3 regions of the Saccharothrix sp. AJ9571 genome follow, and region 3 is predicted to be linked to each of the others. Evidence: predicted binding sites of a transcription regulator. Region 3 holds the regulator's gene; each other region holds the start of a gene.
What was found. Region 3 encodes HspR, which represses chaperone genes until heat shock. Its sites were predicted from a motif close to ANNTTGAGTNNNNNNNACTCAANNT; they were not measured.
Positions count from the first base shown of each region.

Region 1: the regulator HspR is predicted to act here: its motif matches at 1,823-1,847, upstream of clpB (ATP-dependent Clp protease ATP-binding subunit).
Region 2: the regulator HspR is predicted to act here: its motif matches at 2,778-2,802, upstream of lon (endopeptidase La).

Region 1 covers NZ_CP091382.1:2,122,236-2,131,740, reverse strand. The annotation lists gene clpB (ATP-dependent Clp protease ATP-binding subunit) at 1-1,751, opposite strand, end outside; gene L3Q67_RS09170 (MarR family winged helix-turn-helix transcriptional regulator) at 1,981-2,445, opposite strand; gene L3Q67_RS09165 (globin domain-containing protein) at 2,839-4,014, shown strand; gene L3Q67_RS09160 (globin domain-containing protein) at 4,266-5,423, shown strand; gene L3Q67_RS09155 (TetR/AcrR family transcriptional regulator) at 6,375-6,962, opposite strand; gene L3Q67_RS09150 (lysophospholipid acyltransferase family protein) at 7,016-7,654, shown strand; gene L3Q67_RS09145 (hypothetical protein) at 7,659-8,090, shown strand; gene L3Q67_RS09140 (GGDEF domain-containing protein) at 8,184-8,825, shown strand.
Region 2 covers NZ_CP091382.1:1,831,094-1,840,598, reverse strand. The annotation lists partial or broken gene L3Q67_RS07710 (DedA family protein) at 1-123, shown strand, start outside; gene lon (endopeptidase La) at 313-2,763, opposite strand; gene L3Q67_RS07700 (class I SAM-dependent methyltransferase) at 2,870-3,718, opposite strand; gene L3Q67_RS07695 (GNAT family N-acetyltransferase) at 3,759-4,709, opposite strand; gene L3Q67_RS07690 (putative bifunctional diguanylate cyclase/phosphodiesterase) at 4,929-7,541, shown strand; tRNA gene L3Q67_RS07685 (tRNA-Thr) at 7,617-7,689, shown strand; tRNA gene L3Q67_RS07680 (tRNA-Met) at 7,742-7,814, shown strand; gene rpmG (50S ribosomal protein L33) at 7,990-8,154, shown strand; gene L3Q67_RS07670 (S1 family peptidase) at 8,373-9,473, shown strand.
Region 3 covers NZ_CP091382.1:2,261,834-2,271,338, reverse strand. The annotation lists gene grpE (nucleotide exchange factor GrpE) at 1-58, shown strand, start outside; gene dnaJ (molecular chaperone DnaJ) at 86-1,255, shown strand; gene L3Q67_RS09895 (heat shock protein transcriptional repressor HspR) at 1,257-1,697, shown strand; gene L3Q67_RS09890 (helix-turn-helix domain-containing protein) at 2,486-2,968, opposite strand; gene L3Q67_RS09885 (hypothetical protein) at 2,965-3,168, opposite strand; gene L3Q67_RS09880 (ABC transporter ATP-binding protein) at 3,593-5,260, opposite strand; gene L3Q67_RS09875 (ABC transporter ATP-binding protein) at 5,311-6,936, opposite strand; gene purL (phosphoribosylformylglycinamidine synthase subunit PurL) at 7,058-9,328, shown strand; gene L3Q67_RS09865 (pentapeptide repeat-containing protein) at 9,332-9,505, opposite strand, start outside.

The DNA.
Region 1 (9,505 bases), 140 kb from region 3:
ACGACCTTGACCGCCTCTTCCTGGCCGATCACCCGCCTGGCCAGCTCCTCCTCCATCCGGAGCAGCTTGCCGGTCTCGCCCTCGAGCAGGCGGCCCGCCGGGATGCCGGTCCACGCGCTGACCACGTCCGCGACGTCGTCCGCGCCGACCTCCTCCTTGAGCATCACGTCGGCCTGCACGGCCGTCTCGCTCGCTGTGGCGGCTTCCAGTTCCTTCTCCAGCGCGGGGATCTTGCCGTAGCGCAGCTCGGCGGCCCGGCCGAGGTCACCGTCGCGCTCGGCCCGCTCCGACTCGCCGCGCAGCTGCTCCAGCTGCTCCTTGAGGTCGCGGACGCGCTCGATGGAGCCCTTCTCGTTCTGCCAGCGCGCGGTCAGCCCCGAGAGCGTCTCGCGCTTCTCGGCCAGCTCCGCGCGCAAGGTGGCCAGGCGCTGCTTCGAGGCGACGTCATCCTCTTTGGACAACGCCATCTCTTCGATCTCCATCCGCCGGACCGCGCGCTCGACCTCGTCGATCTCCACCGGCCGCGAGTCGATCTCCATGCGCAGGCGCGACGCGGCCTCGTCGACCAGGTCGATCGCCTTGTCGGGGAGGAAGCGGGCGGTGATGTAGCGGTCGGACAGGGTGGCCGCGGCGACCAGCGCGGCATCGGTGATGCGGACACCGTGGTGCACCTCGTAGCGCTCCTTGAGCCCGCGCAGGATGCCGATCGTGTCCTCAGTGGACGGCTCGCCGACCAGCACCTGCTGGAACCGGCGCTCCAGCGCGGCGTCCTTCTCGATGTGCTGGCGGTACTCGTCCAGCGTGGTGGCACCGACCATGCGCAGCTCGCCGCGGGCGAGCATCGGCTTGATCATGTTGCCCGCGTCCATCGCGCCCTCGCCGGTGGCCCCGGCGCCGACGATGGTGTGCAGCTCGTCGATGAAGGTGACCACCCGGCCTGCCGAGTCGGTGATCTCCTTGAGCACGGCCTTGAGCCGCTCCTCGAACTCACCGCGGAACTTCGCCCCGGCCACCATCGAGCCGAGGTCGAGCGCGACCACGCGCTTGCCCCGCAGCGATTCGGGCACGTCACCGGCGACGATGCGCTGCGCGAGCCCCTCGACGATGGCGGTCTTGCCGACGCCGGGCTCACCGATCAGCACCGGGTTGTTCTTGGTCCGGCGCGAAAGCACCTGCACCACGCGGCGGATCTCGGTGTCACGGCCGATCACCGGGTCCAGCTCACCCGCGCGGGCGCGCGCGGTCAGGTCGACGCCGTACTTCTCCAGCGCCTTGAACGTCCCCTCCGGGTCCGGGCTGGTGATCCTGGCCGAGCCGCGGACCGCGGTGAACGCCTCGCGCAGCGCGTCCGGCGTGGCACCGTGGCGCTTCAGCAGGTCGGCCACCTGACCGCCCTGCGCGGCCAGGCCGACCATCAGGTGCTCGGTGGAGACGTACTCGTCGCCGAGCTCGGTGGCCAGCTTCTGCGCATGGGTGATCGACTTGACCGCGTGCGTGTCGAACTGCGGCTGCGAGACGGTGGCGCCGGTCGCGGACGGCAGCGCCTGGGTGATCGGCTCCAGCTCCTTGTGCACCAGCTCCGGGTCCGCCCCGACCGCGGTCAGCAGCGGACCGGCGAGGCCCTCGCCCTGGGCCAGCAGCGCACCGAGCAGATGGGCCGGCGCGATGTCCGGGTTGCCTGCGACGGTCGCCGCCTGGGCAGCCGACGAGATCGCCTGCTGGGTCTTCGTGGTCGGGTTGAAAGCGTCCATCCCTCACCTCATGTCGTGCGTCGCTCGACGCAAGCCTTCCGGAAAAGTCCTCGACATGCACAACGTCAAAAAAGTTGAGCCTGTTCCTGTCAATGTCATGGCCGTGCCTTCGGCACGGCGGCGAGGTCGCTTTGAGCCGGTCACTGGAGGCCGGGTGCGCCGTGCCGTTGGGCGGCCCGGCGCACCCGGCCTCCAGTGACCGGCGCGACCTCGCGCGGGTGGGGGCAGGTCAGCGGGGGGTGGTGCGCTTGGCGAGGGTGCCGCGCAGGCTTTCGTTGGCCATCTTCAGCCGGTCGGTCAAGGCGTCGAGCTCGCCGGGGGCCCAGTCGGCGAGCGCGTCGGTGAGGAAGTCGGTGTACTGCCGCCGCCAGTGGAGCAACTCCTCCTCACCCCGCTCGGACACCCGGATCAGCGCGGCCCGGCCGTCCTCGGGTGCGGGGCGGCGCTCGATCAGCCCGGCCGCGGTCAGCTGCGCGACCTGGCGGCTCACCACGGAGACGTCGACCATGCGCCGCTTCGCCAGTTCCGACGGCCGCGACTCGCCCAGCTGGGCGAGTTCGGCGAGCAGCCACGCGGAGGCGGGGTGCAGCCCGTTCTGGGCCTGCCAGAGGTGCGTGGTCCACGCCTGCTGCAACTGCGCGTTCACTTTGAGTTGCCGTACCAATTCGAGCGCGGCCTCGTCCGTCGGACCCATCGGCCCAGCCTTCCCCTCGCGCCACCGGCGAAACAATCCGGGGGTTACTAGTTGTATGTGGCAACTAGTTTAGCAGTGACCGATCACACGGCGGACGTACTCAGTACCACCCGTCCGGAGCAACGTCATCGGCTCCTACCCGGTCTCCGGCTACCCTCCGGGGTGGACCACTGCCCTGTTTACCTCGAACGACTTATTCCGAAAGGGGGAATATTCCCTACGCCGGCACCCCTGGGTCAAGCCGCTGGCCTGCCCCGGTCGGCGGAACCCAGAGCTACGCGCATTAATGAATAATCCAGGCCACAATCGGCATGTGGACCAGTGGACCACCGGTCCCCGCCGCCGCCACCGACCACGCCACGCAACCGGACCAGGAGCCGATACCAGCCAGCGATGACAGCCGAACCGGTCAGCCCAGTACCCAGGACAGCCGCCACGCGGCAGACTCCGCCCGCCGTCGCGGCGATGGTGCGGCTGATCCGTGACACCTGGGCGAAGGCCGAGCCGTACACGCCGGAGATCTCCCAGTTCTTCTACGGGATGCTGTTCACCCTCGCGCCCGCCACCAGGGACTTCTTCCCGATCAACATGGAGGTCCAGCGGGGCAGGCTGGTGCGCGCGCTGGTGCACATCGTGCAGATGGTCGACCGCCCGGACGACCTGGTGCCGTTCTTGCGCCAGCTGGGCCGCGACCACCGCAAGTTCGGCGTCATCCCGAACCACTACGAGGCGGTCGGCACCGCACTGCTCGCCGCGCTGAAGACGCAGCTCGGGCCGGACTGGACGCCGGAGGTGGAGCGCGCCTGGGCCGAGGCGTTCACGATCATCGCGCGGGCGATGCAGGAGGCCGCCGCGGCCGACCGGCACCCCGGCTCGTGGACCGCGACCGTGGCCGAGCACCGGCGGCTCACCTGGGACCTGGCGCTGGTGCTGGTCGAGCCGGACCAGCCGGTGCCGTACGAGGCCGGGCAGTACCTGAGCGTGGAAGTGCCGCAGCGCCCGCGGCTGTGGCGGTACCTGTCCCCGGCGAACGCGCCGCGCGACGACGGGTCGATCGAGTTCCACATCCGCGCGGTCGACGGCGGCTGGGTCTCGCGCGCCATCGTCAGCCACACCGCGCAGGGCGATCGCTGGCGGCTCGGGCCACCGCTCGGCAGGCTGACCGTCGACCGCGAGTCCGGCCGGGACGTGCTGATGATCGCCGGCGGCACCGGAGTCGCGCCGCTGCGCGCGATGCTCGACGAGCTGGCGCAGTGGGGCGAAAACCCGAAGGTGAAGCTCTTCTACGGCGGCCGTGACCGCGAGGACCTGTACGACCTGGAGGAACTGCGCTCGCTGGCGGCGGTGAACCCCTGGCTGACCGTGGTCCCGGTGGTGGAGAACAACCCCGGGCTGCCCGGGTTCGAGCAGGGCACGCTGGCCGAGGTGATCACGAAGTACGGCGCGTGGCCCCAGCACGACGTGCTGGTCTCCGGCTCGCCGGCGATGATCCGGGCGACGGTTTCGCGCATGCTGGTCGCGGGCACCGCGCTGGACCAGATCAAGTACGACCCCTTCACCATCGACTGATCCTTTCACGCCGAAAAGCGGAAAATCGCGCTCGCCCGCAAAAACACCCGAACGGCGGCGCACGCTGTGAATACCCCCAATCGACACCGAGTACCGATATTGCTCCATTCGAGCTGAAAGCGTGGCGAATCGGCGCCACCGGCCGACTTGCGTCGTAGAGTCCCAGCCCCGTCGGGGAAACGGGAGTGTTGAAAAATCACGACGCATTCGAATCGATTGGAGAATTCGTCGCATCGATGGGTGTACACGCCATGTTTCCCGACGCGCTGCCCGTGACCATTCCGGCGAACTGGGGCAAATCCAGCCGGACGACAAAGTTGATCAATGAGAGTTTTGCCAAGGTGGAACCGAAGTCGGTCGAACTGGCGCAGTTCTTCTACGGCGTGCTCTTCACCGTTTCCCCGGAGACCAGGGCCCTTTTTCCCGTCAACATGAACACCCAGCGCGATCGGCTCCTGCGGGCGCTGGTGCACGTGGTCGGCCTGGTGGACCGGCCGGCCGAGCTGGTGCCGTTCCTGCACCAGCTCGGGCGCGACCACCGCAAGTTCGACGTGATCGCACGCCACTACGACGCCGTCGGCATCGCGTTGCTGACCGCGTTGAAGCGTTTCCTGAAGGACGACTGGACCTCGGAGGTGGAACGTGCGTGGACCGATGCCTATGGCGTCATCGCGAAGTCCATGCGGGAGGCGGCGGAGGCGGAGAAAGGCCCGGCTTGGTGGCCGGCGCGGGTGCTGGAACACCGGAAGGCGAGCCCGAACGTAGCGATAATCCGTGTACTGCCGAAACACCCGGTACCGTTTCGCGCTGGCAATTACTTGAGCGTCCAGGTGCCGCAACGGCCGCGAATGTGGCGGTACTTCTCCCCGGCCACCGCGCCACGCACCGACGGCGTACTGGAATTCCACGTGCGCGCGGTGGACGGCGGCTGGGTGAGCCGGTCGATCGTGCACCACACCAGGGTCGGTGACGAATGGCGCATCGGCCCGGCGCTCGGCACCCTCGCCGTGCGGCAGGCGGAGAACCGGAAACTGCTGCTGGTCGCCGGGGGCACCGGATTGGCGCCGCTGCGGGCGATCGCGGACGATCTGGCGCGGTGGAAGCGGAATCCGCCGGTGCACCTGTTCTTCGGCGGCCGGACCGCGGAAGATCTGTACGACCTGCCGACGCTGAAGATGCTGGCCGCCACGAACCCCTGGCTGACCGTGGTGCCGGTGGCCGAAGAAGGCAAGGTGCCCGACGGCGAACAGGGCACCCTCGCGGACGCCGTGATCCGGCGGGGCCCGTGGCCGAACACGGATGTCCTGATCTCGGGCTCGCCCTCGATGATCCGGGCCACCATGGTGCGCCTGATGGAGGAAGGCACGCCGGCCGCCCAGATCCGCTACGACCAGTTCACCGTGGACTGACCCGGGTCGTGCAGCGGCGGCCCCGGGGGATCGGGTCGCCACTGCACGACGACTGTGCGGACTCGGCTGCCCGAGTCTCGACCCCACCCGCCCGCTTGTCGACCGTGACAACCCGAATGCAGCACTGAACTGCCGCCCCACCCTGTCCAAACGTCGAACCCCGCTGCACTAACGCAAACCCCACCCACCCAACCGCAAACCTCACCCACCCAACCGCAGGCCTCGCCCACCCGAGTGTGGAACTCACCCGCCCGAACGCGGAACTCGGCTACCTGAGTGTGGAACTCGCCCGTCTGGACGTGGGACTCGCCACCCGAGTGTGGATCTCTTATGCCTGAACGCGGAACTCGGCTACCTGAGTGTGGAACTCGCCTGCCTTAACGTGGGCCTCGCCTACCCGAGTGTGGAACTCGCCTGCCTTAACGTGGGCCTCGCCTACCCGAGTGTGGAACTCGCCTGCCTCAACGTGGGCCTCGCCTGCCCGAGTGTGGATCTCGCCTGCCTGAACGTGGGACTCGGCTACCTGAGTGTGGAACCTCCCGAACTGCCGCCAAAGGCGAGTCCCACGTTCAGGCGCGCGAGTCCCACACTCAGGCAGCCGAGTCCCACACTCGGCAGGCGAGTCCCACGTTGGGGCAAGCGAGTTCCACATTGAGGCACTTGAGTTCCAGCGGTCGAGATCTACGTTCGGGCACGCGAGTTCCGCGTTCGTGCAGCCGAGTCCCACATTGAGGCGCCGAGTCCCGCGCTCCGGTACCCGAGTTCCACACTCGGGGAGCCGAGTCCCACGTTGAGGCAGCCGAGTTCCACGCTCGGGTAGCCGAGTTCCGCACTCGGGTAGGCGAGTTCCGCGCTCGCGCACCTGAACTCCGCGCTGGGGCGGCCGGATTCCACACCAAGGCAGGCGAGTTTCGCGTTGGGGCGCCGGAGTTTTACATCCCGGCGGCTGAGTCAGGTGTGGGTGAGGAGTCGGGTGAGGGCGGTTTGGGCGTAGGTAAGGGCTCGCACGTCGCGGGTCAGGTGGAGGGTGTGGTTCGCGGCGAGGACGATGCCGGTCAGGTCGAACAGGATCTGGTCGGCATCGCCCTCCAGCGTGCGGTCGGTGAGGGCCAGGCGGATGTGCATGCGCAGGTCCCGCTCCCACAGCGCGCTCATCCCGGCGATGGCGTCGCGCACCGGGCCGGGGCGGTGGTCGAACTCGGCCGCCGCGGCCAGGAAGAAGGTGCCGGCCGGCTGGGTCAGGTGGGTCAGCCAGGCCTGGCACAGCGCCCGCAGGCGCGGCAGGCCCGGCGTGGTGCCGGTGGACGGCTCCACGACCGCCCGGCCGAACTGCTCCGCTGCCGTGTCGACCACCGCGAGCTGCAGCGCTTCCTTGGCGCCGAAGTGCCCCAGCACCCCGGATTTCGACAGGCCCAGGTCGGCAGCCAGCCGTCCGATGGTCAGGCCGTCGAGGCCTTCGACGGTCGCCAGTTCGACCCCGCGCGCCAGGATCGCGGACCGGGTATCGCGGGCATCGGTGACAGACCGGCGTGGGCTCACGGGCGTAGTTTAGCTTCCGAACGATCGGACGCCAAACGAGCTATAGTGCGCACGTGATCCTTCTTCGACTGCTGTTCCGCCTGGTCTTCCGGCCGCGGGTGCACGGCCACGAGCACCTGCCGCGCACCGGCCCGGTCATCCTCGCGAGCAACCACCTGTCCTTCATCGACAGCGTGGTCCTGCAGCTGGTCACCCGGCGGCGGGTCCGCTTCCTCGCCAAGGCGGAGTACTTCCAGGGCACCGGACTCCAGGGCCGCCTCGTCCGCTGGTTCTTCACCGTGACCGGCGCGGTGCCGGTCGAGCGAGGTGCCCACCGCGCCGCTCAGGGCGCCCTCGAAACCGCGCTCGGCGTGCTCGCGAAGGGCCAGGTGTTCGGCATCTACCCCGAGGGCACGCGCTCGCTCGACGGCCGCCTCTACCGCGGTCGCACCGGCGTCGCGTGGCTGGCGCTGACGGCCGGCGTGCCGGTGGTGCCGGTCGCGCTGACCGGCACCGATCGGCTCCAGCCGGTCGGGCGGCGGTTGCCGCGGTGGCACCGGATCACCGTCACCTTCGGCCCGCCGATCCGCGGCACCGGGCAACCCAAGTCGGGCCCGGCCCGCCGGGTGGTGACCGACGAGGTGATGCGGGCCATCGGGGCGATGTCCGGTCAGGAGACGGCGCCGGAGTTCAACGCCGCCCCGCTAACCTGACCACATGCGGAAACCGGTGGTGTGCCTGGCGCTCGCCCTGCTGGCCACCGGGTGCGGGACGACCCCGCTCCAACCCCGGCAGGAGACAGGCACCGACCTGATCAGCCGCTACTTCGACAATTTCAACCGCGCGGGCGACCAGGGGCCCGAGGAGCAGCAGCGCTTCCTCGAGGACGCGCGGCACCCGGACTTCACCGGCCAGGAGTGCGACCTCGGCGACCTCACCATGGACATCTACCCGGCGATGTCCACCGTCCGCCCGGACCCCGACTGGTCACCCGACGGCGAAGATCCGCCGCGGGGCGAGGTGTTCGTGGTGGCGGTGTCGCTGACGGTCCGGCGGGCGGGCGCCGCGATCGGCGAGCAGATCGGCTCGCAGCGCGTAGTTCTGCTCGATCGCCGCGTTTACGGCTTCGCTCCGTGTCCGAAATCGTGAATCGGTTACGCTTCGTCGTCCGGTTGAGCGATATTCGCCGCCGCCGCGTCCCGATATCTCAAGCGCCGCCTCTTGCACGACGACGAACATCAGGTGGCGGAGGTGAAAGCGGTGTCCAAGGACGGGATCGCAGTCCACACCGAGGCCGGGGATCTGCCCGCGCTGCACGAGACCATCGCTTCCCTGTTCGCCGCCCAGGGCAACTGGGAACGCGCCTACCAGCACCTTCGCTCCGCGCTCGAGCGTGACTCGCTGACCGCGAGCTACAACCGCCGCTTCCTCGACCGGCGCCTGGCGCAGCTCGCGGACGGCGAGGTGGCGGTGGCGATGGTGGACATCGACCTGTTCAAGGACGTGAACGACACCTTCGGCCACCTCGTCGGTGATCGGGTGCTCCGGAGCGTGGCCGCGCTGCTGAAGCACGAACTGCCGCGCGGCGCCTTCTGCGCACGGTACGGCGGTGAGGAGTTCGTGCTGGTCATGCCCGGTTTGGGCGTTCGGGAGGCGCTGCGGGTGGCCGAGCGCGCGCGGGTCCGCGTGGCACGGCACGCCTGGCAGCGACTGCAGTCCGGGCTCGCCGTCACGGTCAGCATCGGCCTGACCACGAGGCCGGGACGTGCGGAAGAACGATTGCTCGAGGCCGACGCCCTGCTTTACGCGGCAAAACGCGCGGGGCGGAATGTGGTGGCTTATCCGGATTCGGAAAACCCCGGGCGCATTCGACACCGTGGGTAACCCCGGGTCAGCCGATTTCCCACTGCCGGTAATAATGGCTGGTCGATACGTGGCGGTCATCCGGCCAACTGGCACCGAGCGTAAAAACATCACGGGATGGTGTCGTCACGAACGGCGGGTATCCGTAGGATAACGAAAGCCATCCGGCTGGCGATGATCCACCGGAGCCCGCCACTTCGAGTCAAGTCGAGGAACGTGGTCGACTCACCACCGCCGAGCTGAAGGGAGACTGAGTGCCTGACGATCACCTTTCCTCCGGCACCGGTCGTTCTCGCAGGTCGCGGCGGCGTTCCATGGACACCTACGGCGGCATCAGCGTCAACGAGGTGATGGCCAAGGCAACCGGCAAGTACCCGGTACCCCCGGTGGCCGAACCTGAACCCGAACCTGAGCCCGAGTTCGAACCGGAGCCGGAGCCCGAGCCGCCCCCGCCACCGCCCCCGGTCCGGCAGCGCCCGGCGGGTCACCCCAGCTCACCCGGGTTGCCGCGCCCGGTGCCGCCGACGCGCAACAAGCACGAAGAGATGCCGCCCCAGCGCCGGCGTCCGGTCACCGGGCAGAACCCGGTCCCCGGCGGCGTGCCGCCTCGGCGGGCCCCGGTCCGTCGTCGTCCTGGCCCGCCCGCGAACGGCATGCCGCCCGCGGCGCAGGCGCCCGCCCCACCGGCGCCCCCGCGCACA
Region 2 (9,505 bases), 430 kb from region 3:
GCTACATCCTCGGCGCCAACTGGCACGTCATGGAGGAGTACGCCGGCATCTTCCAGAAGGCGGTCATCGGCCTGGTGGTGCTGGCCGTGGTCGTCTTCGTGGTCAAGCGCCTGAAGAACCGGAACAAGGACGACGACGAAGACGAAAAGCCCGAGCCCGAGGAAGAGGACGACGAGCGTCCCACCCGCATGCTTTCGGTCCCGGAGATGACCGGCGGCCGCGGCCGCTTCGTCGGCGACCTCCACTCGCGGGAGCAGCAGAACCGCAGGTGAGAGTGCGGGGGCCCAGCGGCCCCCGCACTCCCGGCCTGGCTCAGGCGGCTTGCTTGACCGGCGTGGCCGCCGGGGCCAGCGCGAGTTCCAGTACCTCCCGCACCGACGCCACCGGGTGCACGTCCAGTTCGGCGAGCACCTCGGCGGGCACGTCGTCCAGGTCCGGCTCGTTGCGCTGCGGGATGACCACGGTCTTCATCCCGGCCCGGTGCGCGGCGAGCAGCTTCTGCTTCACCCCGCCGATCGGCAGCACCCGCCCGGTCAGCGACACCTCACCGGTCATCGCCACGTCGGCCCGCACGACCCGGCCCGAGAGCAGGGACGCCAGTGCGGTGGTCATGGTGACCCCGGCCGACGGCCCGTCCTTCGGCACCGCGCCCGCCGGCACGTGGATGTGGATCCCGCGTTCGGCCAGGTCACCGACCGGCAGCTCCAGCTCGGCACCCCGTGAGCGCAGGTAGGACAGCGCGATGTGCGCCGACTCCTTCATCACGTCGCCCAGCTGCCCGGTCAGGGACAACCCGGTGCCGCCGGTTTCCTTGTCCGACAGCGACGCCTCCACGTAGAGCACGTCACCCCCGGCGCCGGTCACCGCCAGCCCGGTCGCCACACCCGGGATCGAGGTCCGCTGGGTCGACGCCGGCAGCGAGGACTCCGGCAGGTGCCGCGGCCGCCCGAGGTAGGCGTCCAGGTCGCCCGCGTCCACCGCGACCGGCAGCTCGAGCTCGTTCAGCGCCACCTTCGTGGTGATCTTGCGCAGCACCTTCGCGATCGTGCGGTTCGCCGCGCGGACACCCGCCTCCCGCGTGTACTCCGCCGCGATCCGGCTGAGCGCCGCGTCGGTCAGCGTCACGTCGCCCTCGGCCAGCCCGGCCCGCTCCAGCTCACGCGGCAGCAGGTGGTCGCGGCCGATGGTGACCTTCTCGTGCTCGGTGTAGCCGTCGAGGGTGACCAGCTCCATCCGGTCCAGCAGCGGCCCGGGGATGGTCTCCAGCGCGTTGGCCGTGGCCAGGAACACCACGTCCGACAGGTCCAGCTCGACCTCGAGGTAGTGGTCGCGGAAGGTGTGGTTCTGCTCCGGGTCCAGCACTTCGAGCAGCGCCGCGGTCGGGTCGCCGCGGTAGTCGGCGCCCACCTTGTCGATCTCGTCGAGCAGCACCACCGGGTTCATCGACCCGGCTTCCTTGATCGCCCGCACCACCCGGCCGGGCAGCGCGCCGACGTAGGTCCGCCGGTGCCCGCGGATCTCGGCTTCGTCGCGGATGCCGCCGAGCGCCACCCGGACGAACTTGCGGCCCATCGCCTTCGCGATCGACTTACCCAGCGAGGTCTTGCCGACCCCGGGAGGACCCGCGAGCGCCAAAACCGCGCCAGAGCGCCGTCCACCGACGACCGCTCCTGAGCCCGCCCGTCGCCCGCCACCACCCTCAACGGAGCTGCGCAAGCTTCGCGCTGCCTGGTCCGAGCGGCGCTTCCGCACCGCCAAGTACTCGATAATGCGTTCCTTGACGTCGTCCAGGCCCGCGTGGTCGGTGTCGAGCACCGCACGCGCCTCGGCGATGTCGTAGGCGTCCTCGGTGGTGGTGTTCCACGGCATCTCCAGCACCGTGTCCAGCCAGGTGCGGATCCAGCCGCCCTCCGGCGACTGGTCGGAGGTGCGCTCCAGCTTGTCGACCTCGGCCAGCGCGGCCTTGCGCACGTGCTCGGGCAGTTCGGCCGACTCCACGCGGGAGCGGTAGTCGTCGTCCTCACCGCTGCCGTCCAGCTCGCCGAGCTCCTTGCGGATCGCCTCGAGCTGGCGGCGCAGCAGGAACTCCTTCTGCTGCTTCTCCATGCCCTCGGCCACGTCCTTGCGGATCGTGTCGGTCACTTCCAGCTCGGCCAGGTGCTCGCGGGTCCACTCCAGCGCCTTCTCCAGGCGCGCGGTGACGTCCAGCGTGCGCAGCAGTTCGAGCTTCTGCTCCAGGTCCAGGTAGGGCGCGTTGCCCGCCAGGTCCGCCAGCGCCGACGGGTCCTCGAGCTCCTGCACCGCGTCCAGCATCTGCCAGACGCCGCGCTGCTCGAGCACCGAGAGCACCACGGCCTTGTACTCACCGGCGAGCTGCTTGCCCTGTTCGTCGGCGGGCAGTTCGACGGCGTTTTCGGCGTGCACCCACCGGGCCGCGCCGGGGCCGTCGCCGGTCGCGCCGGCGTGGGCCCGCCGGAGACCGCGCAGGACCACGACGGCCTTGCCGCCGGGGACCCGGCCGATGCGCTCGACGGTGGCGACCGTGCCCATCTCGGCGTACTCGCCGTCGACGCGCGGCACGATCAGCACCTCCGCCTTGGGGGCGGTCCGGATGCCGGGCACGGTGACGCCCTGGGATTTGGCCTGCGCGGACTCCACCGCGGCGCGCGTCTCGGCTTCGGTCAGGTCGAACGGCACGACCATGCCGGGCAGCACCACGTCGGAATCGAGGGGGAGTACGGGCAGGAGCCGGGTGTCGGTCATCGAATGCTCCTTCTCAGTTGAGTCTGCTCAGCTCAACTTTCCGGAGCCCCGGTTTGTTTCCCCTGGCTGTTCGCCCGTAGCGAGCGGTTCCGGGGAATAAATCCGCCTACGGCTTCTCGGCGACGAAGCACCAGGCGAACGGCCGTGCCTTCGCCTCGCGGGCGGTCAGCTCGCGGTCCGGGCGCCAGTCGGGCAGGTGCGTGACGCCCGGCTCCAGCAGGTTCCAGTCGGCGATCCAGTGCTCGATCTCCTCGCAATCGCGCAACCAGACCGGGTTCTGCGTGTTCCGGTACTGCGCGGCGAACTTCCGCACGCCCTCGGCTTCCTCACCGGTGGTGCCGCCGACCGACATCTGCGACAGCGCCAGCCAGCTCCCCGGCGCGAGCCGGTCGCGGTAGGCCCGCACCAGCCCCGCCGGGTCGTCGTCGGGCCCGACGAAGTGCAGCACCGCCATCATCAGCACGCACACCGGCTGGTCGAAGTCGATCAGCCGGCGCGTGGTGGGGTGGTGGAAGATCGCCTTCGGGTTGCGCATGTCCTCCTGGACGTGCCCGGCCCAGCCGGTGGCGTCCTGCCGCTCCAGGATGAGGGTGGCGTGCGCGGTGGCAACGGCCTCGTAGTCGACGTAGACCACCGTCGCGCGCTGGTCCTCGCCCAGCTCCTCGCGGATCACCTCGTGCACGTTGCCCGCGGTCGGCACCCCGGAACCGAGGTCGAGGAACTGCCGGATGCCCGCGTCCAGCGCCGCCCGCACCGCGCGGTTCATGAACTCGCGGTTGTGCCTGGCGCCCGGTTTGACGTGCGGCCACTGCTCTTCCAGGCGTTTGCCGAACTCCCGGTCCACCGCCCAGTTCTGGGTGCCGCCGAGGTACCAGTCGTAGACCCGGGCCGAGGACGGCTTTTCGGTGTCCACCCCGGCCGGGGCTTCGGGTGCGGAATCGGTGTGTTCGGTCAACGGGGGTCTCCGGCCTGTGCGGAATGCGGTGAACACAGTTCTATCGCACGGCGGGACGGCGGTACCAGTAGGTCCACAGCGGGCGGTAACCCTGCGCGTACCAGAACGGGGTGGACCGCGGATTGGCCAGCGCGTGGTGCAGCAGCGCGAGGTCCACGCCTTCGGTGTCGAAGACCTGGTGCGCGTGCGCGGCCAGCGCGGTGCCGACGCCGGTGCTGCGGGCCTGCTCGGCGACGTTCAGCGAGGTCAGGTACCCGATCTTCGGCCGCCCGGACTGGTCGACGTAGATCTTCGACCAGTCCGACGCCGGCGGCAGCTGCACCCTGGCCACGCCGAGCGCCTTGCCGTACACCTCGGCGATCCACAGCAGCGGCTCGTCCTTCGCGAGCACTTCCTCGACCTCGGAGGTCAGCGCGCGCTCGGTGCTCTCGCGCACGGTCGCGACGCCGAACTGCGCGTCGTAGTGCTGCAGCTCCAGCAGCAGTTCGACGACGTTGGCCACGTCGTTGCGGGTGGCGGCGCGCACGGCCACCCCCGGCGTCCGCCGCGGCCCGCGGCCGTGCCGTTCCGCCGGGCGGACGGCGACCACCCGCACCGGCGCGAAGCCGTGGCGCAGCAGTTCCCCGGAGCCGGTCGAGTCGCGGCTGGGGCGGATGACGACCGCCGCGGTCTCCCAGTCCCTGCCTTCGGTCCCGGATTCGGCGAGGCGCTCCTGCCACTTCTCCAGCAGCAGGCCCAGCGCGGTGCCCGGGTCCGGACCGGCCAGGCGCAGGTCCAGGCGGTGCTCGACCAGGGCGCGCCACTGCGCGCCGGGTGCGTCGGCGGGGGTCTTCTCGCAGGAGAGCACCCCGAGCGCGGCGGAACCGCTCGCTTCGGCGGTCAGCACGCCCTGGTCGTCCGGCAGCTCGCCCGGCGGGGGCAGCAGCGGGTCGATGGCCTTGAGCCGAGTGGCGTGTTCGGTGGCGATGGCAGAAAAATCGATGAGGTCCACGTCACATATTCAAGTCCTCGGTGTCCCCTGGAGGTAACCCGGGCTACCGGGCAGTGGGACCCGAATACCACTCGCGTTTCACCCCGGTGGTTCCCCCGGGCCCACGCGGTTGGCTAGGAGTTAACCCTTAGCTGATCCCATAATGGTCGGAAAGAGGCTCTGATACCCCCTCCGGGGTACAGTGAGCCCTCGTTCGCGATCAGGCCGTAAGGAGGTTGCATGCCGGACTCTGGTGGCAGAACCGCTACCCCCGGCCCGGTGCCTTCGACAGCCACGGACGAGGCGGCGGTCGACGAACGGCGATTCCGCGTCTACACCGCGACGGTACTGACCGTCGGCCTGGTCACCGCGGCGGTGGTCAGCTGGTGGCTGCCCTTCGAGGGCTCGGCGATGCTCTGGTGGATCACCCCGGTGCTGGCGCTGGCCTTCCTGCTCGCCGAACAACTCGGCATCAACGTCGACGTCCGCAGCGGCATCTCGTGGACCATCTCCTTCACCGAGATTCCGCTGGTGATCGGTTTCTTCATCGCGCCGTTCGAAGTGGTGCTGGTGGCCCACCTGATCGCGGGCGTGGGCACCCTGCTGGCTCGCAAGGTACGCGGTCGCGTGCTCTACAACGCCGGCGCCTTCCTCCTGGAGATCACCGGCGCCTTCGCGGTCGCCGGGCTGGTCAAGTTCGCCGTCGGCGGCGACGGCATGCCGTGGGTCGCCGCGCTGGCGGGCACGCTCACCGCGCCGCTGGTCAGCACCCTGCTCGCGCTCGCCGCGGTCCGCGTGCTGCGCCGCCGGATGCGGGTCAGCACCGCGCTGCGGCTGACCGGCCGGATCCTGGTCGTCGGCTTCGTCAACTCCTCGGTCGGCCTGTCCGGCTACCTGGTGATCTTCCACGTGCCCGAGGCGTGGCCGCTGGTGCTGGCCGTGTTCCTCGGCCTGACCGCGCTCTACTGGGCCTACTCCGACCTGCTGCGCGAGCAGCGCGACATGGAGGCGCTGTCCGACGTGAGCCTGATGGTCGCGCGGTCCGGTCAGCAGGCGGCCGCCCGTCCGGCGAGCCGTGCCGACGACTTCGGCCGCGGCGTGGACGTCGTCGAGTGGGGCGCCATCGCCGAACGCATCAAGGACCAGCTCGCCGCCGGCCGCGTGGTGCTGCGGCTGCGGCTCGAGCCCACCGACGCCATGCGCGCGGTCGTCTCCGGCGACCCGCTGCCCGCCGAGGACACCACCGCCGACGATCCGCTGGTGCGCCTGCCCGGCGCGCACGTCCGGCACTTCCGGCTCACCGAAGCCAATCCCGAGGTGCGCGGCGCGCTGCTGGACCGCGGTGCGCAGGAGGCGCTCGTGGTGCCGTTGCGCAGCGCGAACCAGCTGCTCGGCATCATCGAGGCGCACGACCGGCTGTCCCGCTGGCGCGGGTTCGGCAAGTCGGACGTGCAGCTGCTCGGCACCATGGCCAGCCACCTTGCCACCGCGCTGGACAACCGCCGCCTGCTCGCCACCCTGCGCCACGACGCTTATCACGACCCGCTGACCGGCCTCCTGAACCGGCCCGGCTTCCGCCAGGTGGCCCGCGAGCCGCTGCGCGAACGCCTCGGCTCGGTGGTGCTCCGGATCGAGCTGGACGTCTTCTCCACGGTCAGCGACGCGCTCGGATACGCCTGGGCCGACCGGATGGTCATCGCCGCGGGCCGCCGCATCCGCGACACCCTCGGCAGCGACGTGCCGCTGGCCCGGCTCGAAGGCGCCTCGTTCGCCGCGCTGATCGTCGAGCGCACGCCCGAGCAGGCGCACGAGATCGCCGATCGCCTGCGCGCCGAGCTGTCCGCGCCCTACCCGGTCGACCGGCTGACCGTCGAAGCCAACGCCAAGGTTGGCTACGCCTCGCCGACGCCGGAGGAGGAGAGCGCGGACGCGGTCGACGTGGACGCCCTGCTCCAGCGCGCCGATGTGGCGGTGCGGGCCACCCGCGGTGGGGAAGAGGTCCGCGGCTACGTGCCGAGCATGGGCCAGATCTTCATGCGCCGGTTCCAGATGGTCACGCAGTTCCGCCAGTCCGTGGAGGACGGCCAGGTCAGCGTGCACTACCAGCCCAAGGTGACGCTGCCGAACCGGCACGTGCAGGGCGTGGAGGCGCTGGTCCGCTGGGTGCACCCGGAGTTCGGCAAGCTCGACCCGGACGAGTTCGTGCCCGCGGTCGAGGCGGCCGGCCTGATCGGCGTGCTCACCGAGTTCGTGCTGGAGCAGTCGCTGCGGCGGGTGCGCAAGTGGCTCGACGAGGGCCTGCGGATCTCCGCGGCGGTCAACCTGTCCGTCCGGAACCTGGCCGACGAGGAGTTCCCGCGCAAGGTGGTCGAGGCGCTGGACCGCTTCGAGGTGCCGCCGGAACTGCTCACCTTCGAGCTGACCGAGTCCGGCGTGATGTCCGACCCGCAGAAGGCGCTGCCGATCCTGCGTGAGCTGCACTCGCTGGGCATCGTGCTGGCGGTGGACGACTTCGGCACCGGGTACTCGTCGCTGGCCTACCTGCGCCAGCTGCCGGTCGACCAGGTCAAGATCGACAAGAGCTTCGTCCTGGGCATGGGCACCGACCTCGGCGATCTGGCGGTGGTGCGGTCGATCGTCGAACTCGGCCATTCGCTGGGCCTGACGGTGGTCGCGGAGGGCGTCGAGGACGACGTCGCACGCGACCAGCTGGAGGCGATGGGCTGCGACGTGGCGCAGGGCTACCTCATCTCGCGCCCGCTCGCGGAGGACCGGCTGGAGGCGTGGCTGCTGGCCCGCACGGCCCGCTCGCCCGGACGGCACACCGAGACCGTGCTGACCCTCCTGACCTGAGGTTTTGCCCAAAGTGACCCCCCGCTCGAGTGGCCGCTGAGGACTTGGTAATCTTTTCGAGCAAGAACAGAGCAGGCCCCTTTAGCTCAGTCGGCAGAGCGTCTCCATGGTAAGGAGAAGGTCTACGGTTCGATTCCGTAAAGGGGCTCGGTGACCTACGCCGCGATGCGTAAGCGCGTATCGCGGCTTGGGCCATGTGCGGCGGTGTAGCTCAGTTGGCAGAGCAAGCGGCTCATAATCGCTGTGTCGCCGGTTCAAGTCCGGCCACCGCTACGCGAGTGGGTGAGCCTTGTTTGCGGACTGCGCAAACCTTGCTCGCTCCGCCGTTATCCCGGGGGTCGGACCCCCGGACCCCCGCCAGGGGGCCAGCCCCCTGGATCCCCGAGTGGTGCGTACCAGTGTGTGCGTCTTGCGGGGGACCTTTTCTGTGTAGAGAGAGGCTAGTGCCGTGGCTGCGACCGACGTGCGACCGAAGATCACGCTGGCGTGCGAAGAGTGCAAGCACCGCAACTACATCACCAAGAAGAACCGGCGCAACAACCCGGACCGCTTGGAGATGAAGAAGTTCTGCCCGAACTGCGGTACGCACCGGACCCACAAGGAGACCCGCTGAGCGCTCGCCGCTCGCGCGTCCCACGCGACCTTCCACAGGCCGTCCCCGTTACCCGGGGGCGGCCTGTTGTCGTTGAACGGTGATTTACCAACTGATCCGCCCTGGTTGGCAAGTTACCGACTAAAGTCGCTTCCACTTTCGGGTGACGCTGAACACACTGTGTCTCGCCGGTCACGGCCGGTGCTTCTGTTCGGTCCCCTGCGAAAGTGAGTTGCCGGATGAAGATCACTACGGGACGGCGGCGCATCGCCCAGTCCGCGGTCGCGCTGCTGGCCGGAGCCACGGCGATCGGTTTCCTCACCCCGGCCACCGCGGCCGCCGGAGTGGACGGTTACGCGGCCGAGGTCGCCGACGCCGCCGTCGCTTCGGTCACCGCGAAGGGCCTCACCGAAGCCCAGGCGAAGCAGTTGCTGAACACCCAGGAAGCCCGGTCGACGACGCTGACCACCGCGCTCGGCGCGCTCGGCGACCGCCAGGCCGGTGGGTTCTTCGAGGCCGACGGCACCCCGGTGGTGAACGTGCTCGACGCGACCGCCGCCGAGCGGGTCGCCGCGACCGGCGCGGTCGCCAAGGTGGTCAAGTACTCGGCGGCCCAGCTGGAGTCCGCGCAGACCGCGCTCGAGGCCGTGCCCGCGGTGGCCCACACCTCGATCGGCAAGGACGCGAAGACCAACCAGATCGTGGTCACCATCGCCGACGCCGCCCAGGGCACCGACGCCCTGCTGGCCGAGGTCGGCAAGCTCGGTGACCAGGTCCGCGTGCAGCACGTGGCCGGCGAGATGACCCAGGCCATCCTCAACGGCGAGGCGATCACCGGTGGCGGGTCCCGCTGCTCGGCGGGCTTCAACACCAACAGGGGCGGCCAGAACTACATCGTCGACGCCGGGCACTGCACTGGCGCGGTGGCCAACTGGGACGGCATCGGCCCGTCGGTCGAGGCCAGCTTCCCCGGCAACGACTACGGCCTGATCCAGAACAACAGCGGCGACGCCCCCGGCGCGGTGACCCTGTGGAACGGCTCCAGCCAGCCGATCACCTCGGCCGGCAACGCCACCCAGGGCCAGGAGATCTGCAAGAGCGGCAGCACCACCAACCTGACCTGCGGCTCGGTCACCGGCACCGAGGTGACGGTGAACTACCCGCAGGGTGCGGTGGGCGGCCTCATCCAGACCAGCGCGAGCGTCAACTCCGGTGACTCGGGCGGCTGCCTGTTCGCCGGCAGCGTCGGCGTCGGCATCACCTCCGGCATGGGCGGCGGCAGCTCGTTCTTCCAGCCGGTCACCGAAGCCCTCAGCGCCTACGGCGTCACACTGAACTGACCCACCCCCGCGAACGCTATGAGTGGGGCATT
Region 3 (9,505 bases):
GCCGGAACTGGACGCCACGCAGTCCGGTGAGCTGCCCCTTGATGAGAACAGTCGCTGACGGAAGTCCGGAGGGAGGAGACGCCCGATGAGTGCTCGGGAGTGGATCGGCAAGGATTTCTACCGCGAACTGGGCGTCTCCTCCGACGCCTCCGCGGATGAGATCAAGAAGGCCTACCGCAAGCTGGCGAAGGAGAACCACCCGGACGCCAACTCGGGCAACGCCGAGGCCGAGAAGAAGTTCAAGGCCGTGTCCGAGGCGTACGGCGTGCTGTCCGACAGCACCAAGCGCAAGGAGTACGACGAGGCCAGGCGCCTTTTCGGGTCGGGCGGCCCCGGGGGTTTCGGGTTTCCCGGAGGCGGAGCCGGTGGCACCGACTTCGGCGATATGTTCGGAAACGCCGCCGGGCAAAGCGGGGGTTTCGGTGGCCTCGGTGACATCCTCGGCGGCCTGTTCGGCCGTCGCGGGGCCGCCGGTGCCACGGCGAGCCGCGCGCAGCGGGGCGCCGACGTGGAGACCGACGTCCGGATCGACTTCATCGAGGCGGTCAAGGGCGCGACCCTGCCACTGCGGTTGTCCAGCCCGGCGACCTGCGGCACCTGTGGTGGCAACGGCGCCAAGCCGGGCACCACGCCGCGGACCTGCGGGACCTGTGGCGGATCGGGGCTGGTCAGCCGGAGCCAGGGGGCGTTCGCCTTCTCGGAGCCGTGCCGGGACTGCCGCGGCCGCGGCACCATCATCGACAACCCGTGCGGTGAGTGCGGTGGCGAGGGCATTAGCACCCGCACCCGCACGCTGACCGTCCGGATCCCCGCCGGGGTCGACGACGACCAGCGCATCCGGCTGGCCGGGCAGGGCGAACCGGGCCGGGGCGGCGCGCAACCGGGTGACCTCTACGTCCGGGTGCACGTGGCACCGCACACGGTGTTCGGCCGATCGGGCAATGATCTGACCATCACCGTGCCGGTGAGCTTCACCGAACTGGCGCTGGGTGGGACCATCACGGTGCCGACACTCGACGGCAAGGTCTCGGTCAAGGTGCCGCCGGGCACCTCGAGCGGGCGGGTGCTGCGGGTGCGCGGCAAGGGCATCACCAAGCGAGACGGCACCCAGGGCGACCTGCTGGTCACCCTGCAGGTGGCGGTGCCGGCCCGCCTGGACGACCAGGCGCGGGCGGCGTTGGAGAGTTACGCGGAGGCCTCCGCGCAGCACGACCCGCGTCCGGAGATCACCGCCCTGATCAGGGAACGGAGCTGAGATGTTCGGTTCTTCGCTGCCGGGTGGCGTGCCGCAGGACGAAGACACCCCGGTGTTCGTGATCTCCGTGGCGGCCCAGCTCTCCGGGCTGCACGCGCAGACCCTGCGGTCCTACGACCGCCAGGGCCTGGTCTCCCCCGGCCGCACGGCCGGGGGAGGTCGGCGGTACTCCATGCGGGACATCGCCCTCCTGCGCGAGGTGCAACGGCTCTCGCAGGAGCAGGGCGTCAACCTCGCCGGGATCAAGCGGATCATCGACCTGGAAAACGAGGTCGACGCCCTGCGTTCGCGGGTCGCGGAGCTGACCGAAGAACTCGCCTCGGCCTACGCCGCCGCCGAACAGGCCGCCGCCGCGGTACACGCCTCATACCGCAAAGACCTCGTCCCCATGCGAAACCAAACCGCCCTCGTCGTCTGGCGCCCCCCACGCCCCCGCCGCTAACCCCACGTTGGAGCAGCCGAGTTCCACACTCAGGCACCCGAGTTCCACGTTGAGGCAGGCGAGTTCCACGTTCGCGCATCTGGATTCGTGTTGGGGGCGGGCGAATTCCTGCCGATGTGGCCGAGTCTCACGTTGGGGCAGGCGAGTTCCACACTCGGGCACCCGAGTTCCACATTGAGGCAGGCGAGTTCCACACTCGCGTAGCCGAGTCCCACATTCGGGCAGGCGAGTTCTGCACTGGAACAGGTGAGTTCCACGTTCGCGCGCCTGGATTTTGTGTCGGGGCGGGCGGATTTCTACGCAGGTGGCCGAGTTTCACGTTGGGGCAAGCGAGTTTCGCGCTCCGGCAGCTGAGTTACACTTCGAGGCAGGCGAGTCCCGCGCTCGCGCAACCGAATCCCACGTTAGGCACCCGAGTTTCACACTGGGGCAAATGAGTCCCGCACTCAGGTAGCCGAGTTCCACACTCGCGCAGCTGATTTCCACATTCAGGCAGCCGAATCCCGCGCTCCGATAGCCGAGTTCCACACTGGGGCAGCCGAGTTCCGTGTTCAGGCAGCCGAGTTCTCGTTGGGGCAAGCGAGTTCCGCGTTCGCGCACCTGAGTTCTGCGCTGGGGCGGGCGAGTTTCACGTTGAGGCGGTTGAGTCCCGCGCTCGGCAAGTGGGTGCAACGTTCGCGCACCTGAGTTCCGCACTCGGGTAGCTGAGTTCCACGTTCATTCCGGATGCCTCGCCTTCCGGCGCGAGCACTTCGATTTCGAACAGCAGACGCGTCTTTCGATCAGGATCAGTCGGCCTCCTCCTGGAGTCGGCGCAGGAGTTGGAGTGGGGTCATGCCGCACAGGACGGCTGCCTGCCGGAGGGTGACCTCGTCCAGCTCGATCACCGGGTCCGCAGCCGCGTGCTCATCAGCGGCTCTCGCCTCCGCCCACGCTTGAAGTGGGCCCAGCTCCGGATCCTGGGTCTGGGTGATCACCTTCAGCCGCAGCCGGAGACTCAGCTCCGGGCGCCGCAGATCGCGGTGGACCTGGGCGAGCACCTCGTGCGCGGTCGTGCCGAGGACTTCGCACAGCTCCACCAGCCGTGACACCGTCAACCGCCGGGCGCCGGACTCGTAGCTGCCCAGCGTGCCGATCGACAGGTCGTTGTGCAGCAGCGCGCACACTTCCTCCCTTCTGAGCTGCCGAGCGCGCCTGAGCTGCCGAAGCCGCTCGCCGAGCGCCTCGCGGAGCGCCTGGTCGAAGTCCGGGTCGACCGCCGTGCCGCTCACCTGCCCGCCCCTTCGATCCGCCCGGCGCGCTCACGCGCCTCGTCCGCGATCCCGGCCAGCAGATCGGCGAGTTCCCGCAGCTCAGCGGCACTGAACTCGGCCTCGTCGATCTCGCGGACCAGGCGCATCATCACGGTGCCCACGTCGCGGTTGCTCCTGATCAGCCGGACGAAGGCCCGCTGATTCCGTCGTCGAACCATCTCCACGCCCCCTCTCGTCTGATCAATAGTGGCACATGCCACTCTCGATCACGATCAGCGCGGGATGCGGCTCGGCGAGGCCGGATCCGTTGATCCGCAAAGGTTTTCGAGGTTCCGGGGTGGCACAAAAGTCACATTCGCAGACGGGTGATTGTGGCTGATTACCGTGCGCGGCAACGCTCCTGGCACAAAGTTCACATTCACGTTCGGGATGCTTCCTCAGCGCAGGAAGGGTTCCAGGACGCGCGGCGGCGGTCACGAATGCAGCGATGTCACGAATGTGGAACTCGGCTGCGCGAGTGTGGGGTTCGGATGCACGAGCGTGGAACTCGCGTGTCTGAACGTGGGACTCGCGTGCACGAGCGTGGGACTCGCGTGTCTGAACGTGGGATTCGGGTGCGTGAGTGTGGGGGTCGGGCGGGGGTTAGGGGGTGGCGGTTTGGACTAGGCGGGCGTAGGGGCCGTTGGCGGCTAGGAGGTCGGTGTGGCTGCCCAGTTCGGTGATGGTGCCGCCGTCCAGGACGGCGACGCGGTCCGAGGCGGCGGCGGTGTGCAGCCGGTGCGCGATGGCGATGACCGTCCGACCTGCGAGAACCTGGGAAAGCGAGCGTTCCAGCTCCCGCGCCGAGCCGGTGTCCAGCAGGGAGGTCGCCTCGTCCAGGACCAGGGTGTGCGGGTCCGCCAGCACCACGCGCGCCAGCGCCAGTTGCTGCGCCATCGCGGCGGGCACCGAGGCCGGGGTGACCTTGGTGTCCAGGCCGTCCGGCAAGGACCGGGACCAGGAGCCCGCGCCCACCGAGTCCAGGGCGTCGAACAGGGCGGCATCCGACCACGAACCCGCAGGTAGCGTGAGGTTTTCCCGCAGGGTGCCCGCGAACACGTGGTGCTCCTGCGTCAACAGCAGCACCTCACCCCGCAGCACGTCCTCCGGCAGCTGCGAGACCTCCGCGCCGCCGATGGTCACCGAGCCCGAGCCGGGGGTGGCGATGCCTGCCAGCAGCCTGCCCAGCGTCGACTTCCCCGCACCCGACGGGCCGACGATCGCCAGCCGCTGGCCCCGCGGGATCGACAGGGTGATCCCGTGCAGCACCTCCCGGTCCGCCGAGTACCCGAACCGGACGTCGCGCACCTCGATCTCCGTACCCGAAGGCACCGTGGATCCAGGGGAAACCGGAGAAGCCGCGTTCCGCACGCCGATCACCCGTCGCAGCGCCGTCGCCGACACCTGGACATCCTCGATCCACCACAGCAGCTCGTCCAGCGGACCCGCCAGCACCTGCACGTACAACACCATCGTGGTGATCGTGCCCAGCCCGGCCCACCCCTGCGTGTACGCCCACGCCCCGATCAGCAGCATCGCGCCCGCCGGCAGCGCGTGTGAAAGCTCCAGCCACGGCGCCCACCGCACCTGCAGTTTCCGCAGCTCACGCTCCTCGTCGACGGCCCGCGCCAGCCGGCGGTCACCTTCGGCCAGCCGCCGCTCGACCAGGCCCAGCGCGTCCGCGGTCCGCGCGCCCTCGGTCGACTCGTGCAGCCCCGACTGCACGTCACCCCAGGCGTCCAGCATCTTCTCGATGGTCGGCGGCACCCGCCGCCAGTACCACCGCGTCGGCAGGTACAGCACCGGCACCGCGACCAGCAGGCCCAGCGCCAGCAGCGGCGAGGTGAACACCATCGCCACCACGGTCAGCGCGACCGTGATCAGCGCGACGGTGATCTCCGGGACGGCGTACCGCATCGCGTAGTCGACCTTGTCGACGTCGGAGGTCGCGCGGCTGAGCAGGTCACCGGTGCCCGCCGCCTCCACGGTGCCCAGCGGCAGCTTCAGCGCGTCGTCGACGAACTCCTCGCGGGTCTTCGCCAGCACCCGCTCACCCAGCAGCCCCGCCCGCCGGTTCGCCGCCTTCTTCAGCACGGCCTGCACCACCAGGATGCCGACGAAGACCAGCGCCAGCAGGTCCAACGACAGCCCGCCGCCCTCGGTCACCGAGTCGACCAGCAGCCCCAGAATCTGCGGGCCGACCAGCCCGGCGGCGCCCGCCAGGCAGAAGAGCAGGATCACCAGCACGAAGTCCCGGCGGAACGCCCTCATCGTGCCGATCGCCCAGCCGCGGGCCTGCGCCACGTCGGCCAGCGGCAGCTTCAGCTGCACGGTTCCTTCTCCTTGTTGACGTACTCGTCGGCGACGGCCCGCCACAGCGGACTCTGGCTGAAGACCACGGTCGTCCGGCCGCGTCGCAGCTCGGCCACCCGTTCGGTGATGCGGGCCTCGGTGTGCGCGTCGACCGCCGAGGTCGGTTCGTCCAGCAGCAGCACGTCGGCGTCCAGCGCCAGCGCCCTGGCCAGGTTCAGCCGCTGCCGCTGTCCGCCGGAGACCTCCCGGCCGCGCTCGCCGATCAGCTCGTCGAGCCCCAGCGGCAGCGCGTCCACGATGTCGTCGGCGTCCGCCGCGGTCAGCGCGGCTCCCACGGTGATCGCGCCCGGCGTGACGATCTGCTCGCGCAGCACGCCCGAGAACCACACGTCCTGGTTGTGCGCGCAGACCACCCGCGAGCGCACCTCGGCCAGCGAAGCGCGCTGGATGTCGACCCCGGACACCATCACCGGCTTCAGCGCGTCGGTGAACCGCGCCAGCCGGGCGGCCAGCTCCTCGGCGTCCTTCGTTTCGACCACGGTCAGCTTCCCGGCGACCGCGGTGAAGCCCGATTCGGTGTCGTGCAGTTCCAGCGGCCCGTCGGGCAGCGCGATCGGCTCGGCCGGGTCGGCCAGTTTCGGCCGCAGGGCCAGCATCTTGCAGACCTTCCGCGACGCCACCATCGCACTGGAGAACGTGCCGGCCGCCTCCGTGGCGGTGCTCACCGGGATGATCAGGAAGGCCGAGGCACCGTAGAAGGCGACCAGCTCGCCGACGGTGATCGTGCCCGCGACCGCCAGCCGCGCGCCCAGCCAGGTGATCGCCACGGTGACCAGTCCCGGCAGCAGCACCTCGGCGCCGACCAGCCACGACGTGCTGCTGGCGACGCCGTTGCCCTGCTCGCGCACCCGCTGGCTGGCCGTGGCGAATCGCTTCGAGAACTGCCGCTCACCACCCACGCCCCGCAGCACCCGCAGGCCCGACACGATGTCCGCGGCCAGCGCGTTCACCGTGGTCAGGTCCTCGCGCTGCGCTTCCTGACGACGCTGCAGCGGCGCGATCAGCGGCCCGATCCCGGCCACCGCCAGTGGCACGCCGACCAGCGCCACTGCGGCCAGCAACGGCGAGGTGCCCAGCAGCACGATGCCCACGGTCAGGAACGCGACCACGGCACCGAGCACCCGGCCGAACACCTCGAAGATCGCGCCCACCCGGTTCTCGTCCGAGGACGCGATCGCCATCATGTCGCCGGTGTCCGCCTGCCCGCGCAGCGAAGCGCCCAGCCGCAGCGTGTGGTGCGAAACCAGGCGCTGGGTGGTGGACGCGGCGTGCAGCCACATGCCGTGCGCGGCGAAGAGCAGTCCCGCGCCGAACACCGTCTGCAGCACGCCCAGCCCGACCACCAGCGCCACGTTCCAGACCAGCTCGGGGGTGCTCGCCCCGGCGATGCCCGCGTCGATCGCCCGGCCGACCACCAGCGGCAGCAGGGCGCCCGGCACCAGCCAGGCCGCGCCCAGCACCGCCGCCCCCGTGGCCAGCCACGGGCGTGACCGCAACACCGCCAGCAGGTACCGCAGCGGGGTCAGTCGCTCGGGCAACCGCACGTCAGGCGCGGGATACGGTTTCGGGGGCACGATTTCCGACGGTATGCGGGACCGGTGTGCCGGGGCGACCCATTTTCCGGCGACCACCCGGCGGGGTGCGCCTCGTCATACCAGTACCCTCGGCGCTGTGGCGATTCCCAACGCGGACACCGTGACCAGCACCGATACCACCGAGCACGCCGCGGCGACGCCCGACGTGCCGCAGCCCTACCTCGAACTCGGCCTGGCCGAGGACGAGTACGCCCGGATCCGCGAGATCCTCGGCCGCCGGCCCACCGACGCCGAGCTGGCGATGTACTCGGTGATGTGGAGCGAGCACTGCTCTTACAAGTCCTCCAAGGTGCACCTGCGGTACTTCGGCGAGACCACCACACCCGAGATGCAGGAGAAGATGCTCGCGGGCATCGGCGAGAACGCCGGCGTGGTCGACATCGGCGACGGCTGGGCGGTCACCTTCAAGGTGGAGAGCCACAACCACCCGTCCTACGTGGAGCCCTACCAGGGCGCGGCCACCGGCGTCGGCGGCATCGTGCGCGACATCCTGGCGATGGGCGCGCGCCCGCTCGCGGTGGCCGACCCGCTGCGCTTCGGCCCGGCCGACGCGCCGGACACCCGCCGCGTGCTGCCCGGCGTGGTCGCCGGGGTGGCCGGGTACGGCAACTGCCTCGGCCTGCCGAACATCGGCGGCGAGGTGGTCTTCGACGAGAGCTACGCGGGCAACCCGCTGGTGAACGCGCTGTGCGTCGGCGCGATGCGGGTCGAGGACCTGCACCTCGCGCACGCTTCGGGCACCGGCAACAAGATCATCCTGTTCGGCGCGCGCACCGGCCTCGACGGCATCGGCGGCGTGTCGGTGCTGGCCAGCGACAGCTTCTCGGAGAACACCGGCCGCAAGAAGCTGCCCAGCGTGCAGGTCGGCGACCCGTTCACCGAGAAGGTGCTCATCGAGTGCTGCCTCGAGCTGTTCGCGGAGAAGCTCGTGGTCGGCATCCAGGACCTCGGCGGCGCTGGCCTGTCCTGCGCCACGTCCGAACTGGCCGCGGCCGGTGACGGCGGCATGCACATCGTGCTGGACCGGGTGCCGCTGCGCGCCGAGGGCATGACCCCGGCGGAGATCCTCTCCAGCGAGTCGCAGGAACGCATGTGCGCGGTGGTCGCACCCTCCGATGTGGACGCCTTCATGGCGGTCTGCGCCAAGTGGGACGTGACCGCCACCGAGATCGGCGAGGTGACCGACGGCGAGCACCTGGTGATCACCTGGCACGACGAGGTCGTGGTGGACGTGCCGCCGCGCACCGTGGCGCACCAGGGCCCGGTCTACGAGCGGCCCTACGCGCGCCCGGCCACCCAGGACGCCCTCCAGGCGGACACCAGCGCCTCGCTCGCGCGCCCGTCGACCGGTGACGAGCTGCACGAGACCGTGCTCAAGGTGATCTCCTCGCCGAACCAGGCGTCCAAGGAATGGATCACCAGCCAGTACGACCGCTACGTCCGCGGCAACACCGTGCTGGCCCAGCCCGCCGATTCCGGGGTGATCCGGATCGACGAGTCGAGCGGCCGGGGTGTCGCCGTGTCGACCGACTGCAACAGCAAGTTCGTCTTCCTCGACCCGTACCTGGGCACCCAGCTGGCGCTCGCGGAGTCCTACCGCAACGTGGCCACCAGCGGCGCCACCCCGGTCGCGGTGACCAACTGCCTGAACTTCGGCGCGCCGACCGACCCCGGCGTGATGTGGCAGTTCGAGCGCGCGGTGCACGGCCTGGCCGACGGCTGCGCCGAACTCGGCGTGCCGGTGACCGGCGGCAACGTCAGCTTCTTCAACCAGACCGGCGACACCGCGATCCTGCCGACGCCGGTGGTCGGCGTGCTCGGCGTCATCGACGACGTCCGCCGCCGCATCCCGACCGGCATCGGCGCGGAGGCGGGCGAGACGCTGATCCTGCTCGGGGAAACCCACGACGAGCTGGACGGTTCGGCCTGGGCGCACATCGTGCACGGGCACCTCGGTGGTGTGCCGCCGAAGGTGGACCTGCAGCGCGAGAAGCTGCTCGCCGAGATCCTGGTCGCCGGTTCGCGTGACGGCATGGTCTCCGCCGCGCACGACCTCTCCGACGGCGGCCTCGCGCAGACCCTCGTCGAGACCGTTCTCATCGGACAGTGCGGCGCGCGGGTGGTGCTGGACGACGAGCTCGACCCGTTCGTGCAGCTGTTCTCCGAGTCCGCCGGCCGCGTGCTGGTCGCCGTGCCGCGCAGCGAGGAGCTGCGCTTCACCGAGATGTGCACCGCGCGCGGGCTGCCGTGGCGCAAGACCGGTGTGGTGGACCCGGAGTCGGGCGCGCTGGAGATCCAGGGCGTGACCAGCTTCGGCCTCGACGAGCTGCGGGAGACCTGGGAGCGCACGTTCCCGGCGCTGTTCGACTGACGCTCAGCCCCGGACGGGGACGATCCGCACGTCCCCGTTCGGCTGGCGCTGGGTGGTCAGGCCGTCCGGCAGGTCGTGCGTGCGTTCCGGGCGGACCAGCGTGTTGTGCAGCTCCAGCGCCGAGGGCACCGCGGTGACGCGCAGGTCAACGTAGTCGTCGAACTTCGTGCGGTACAG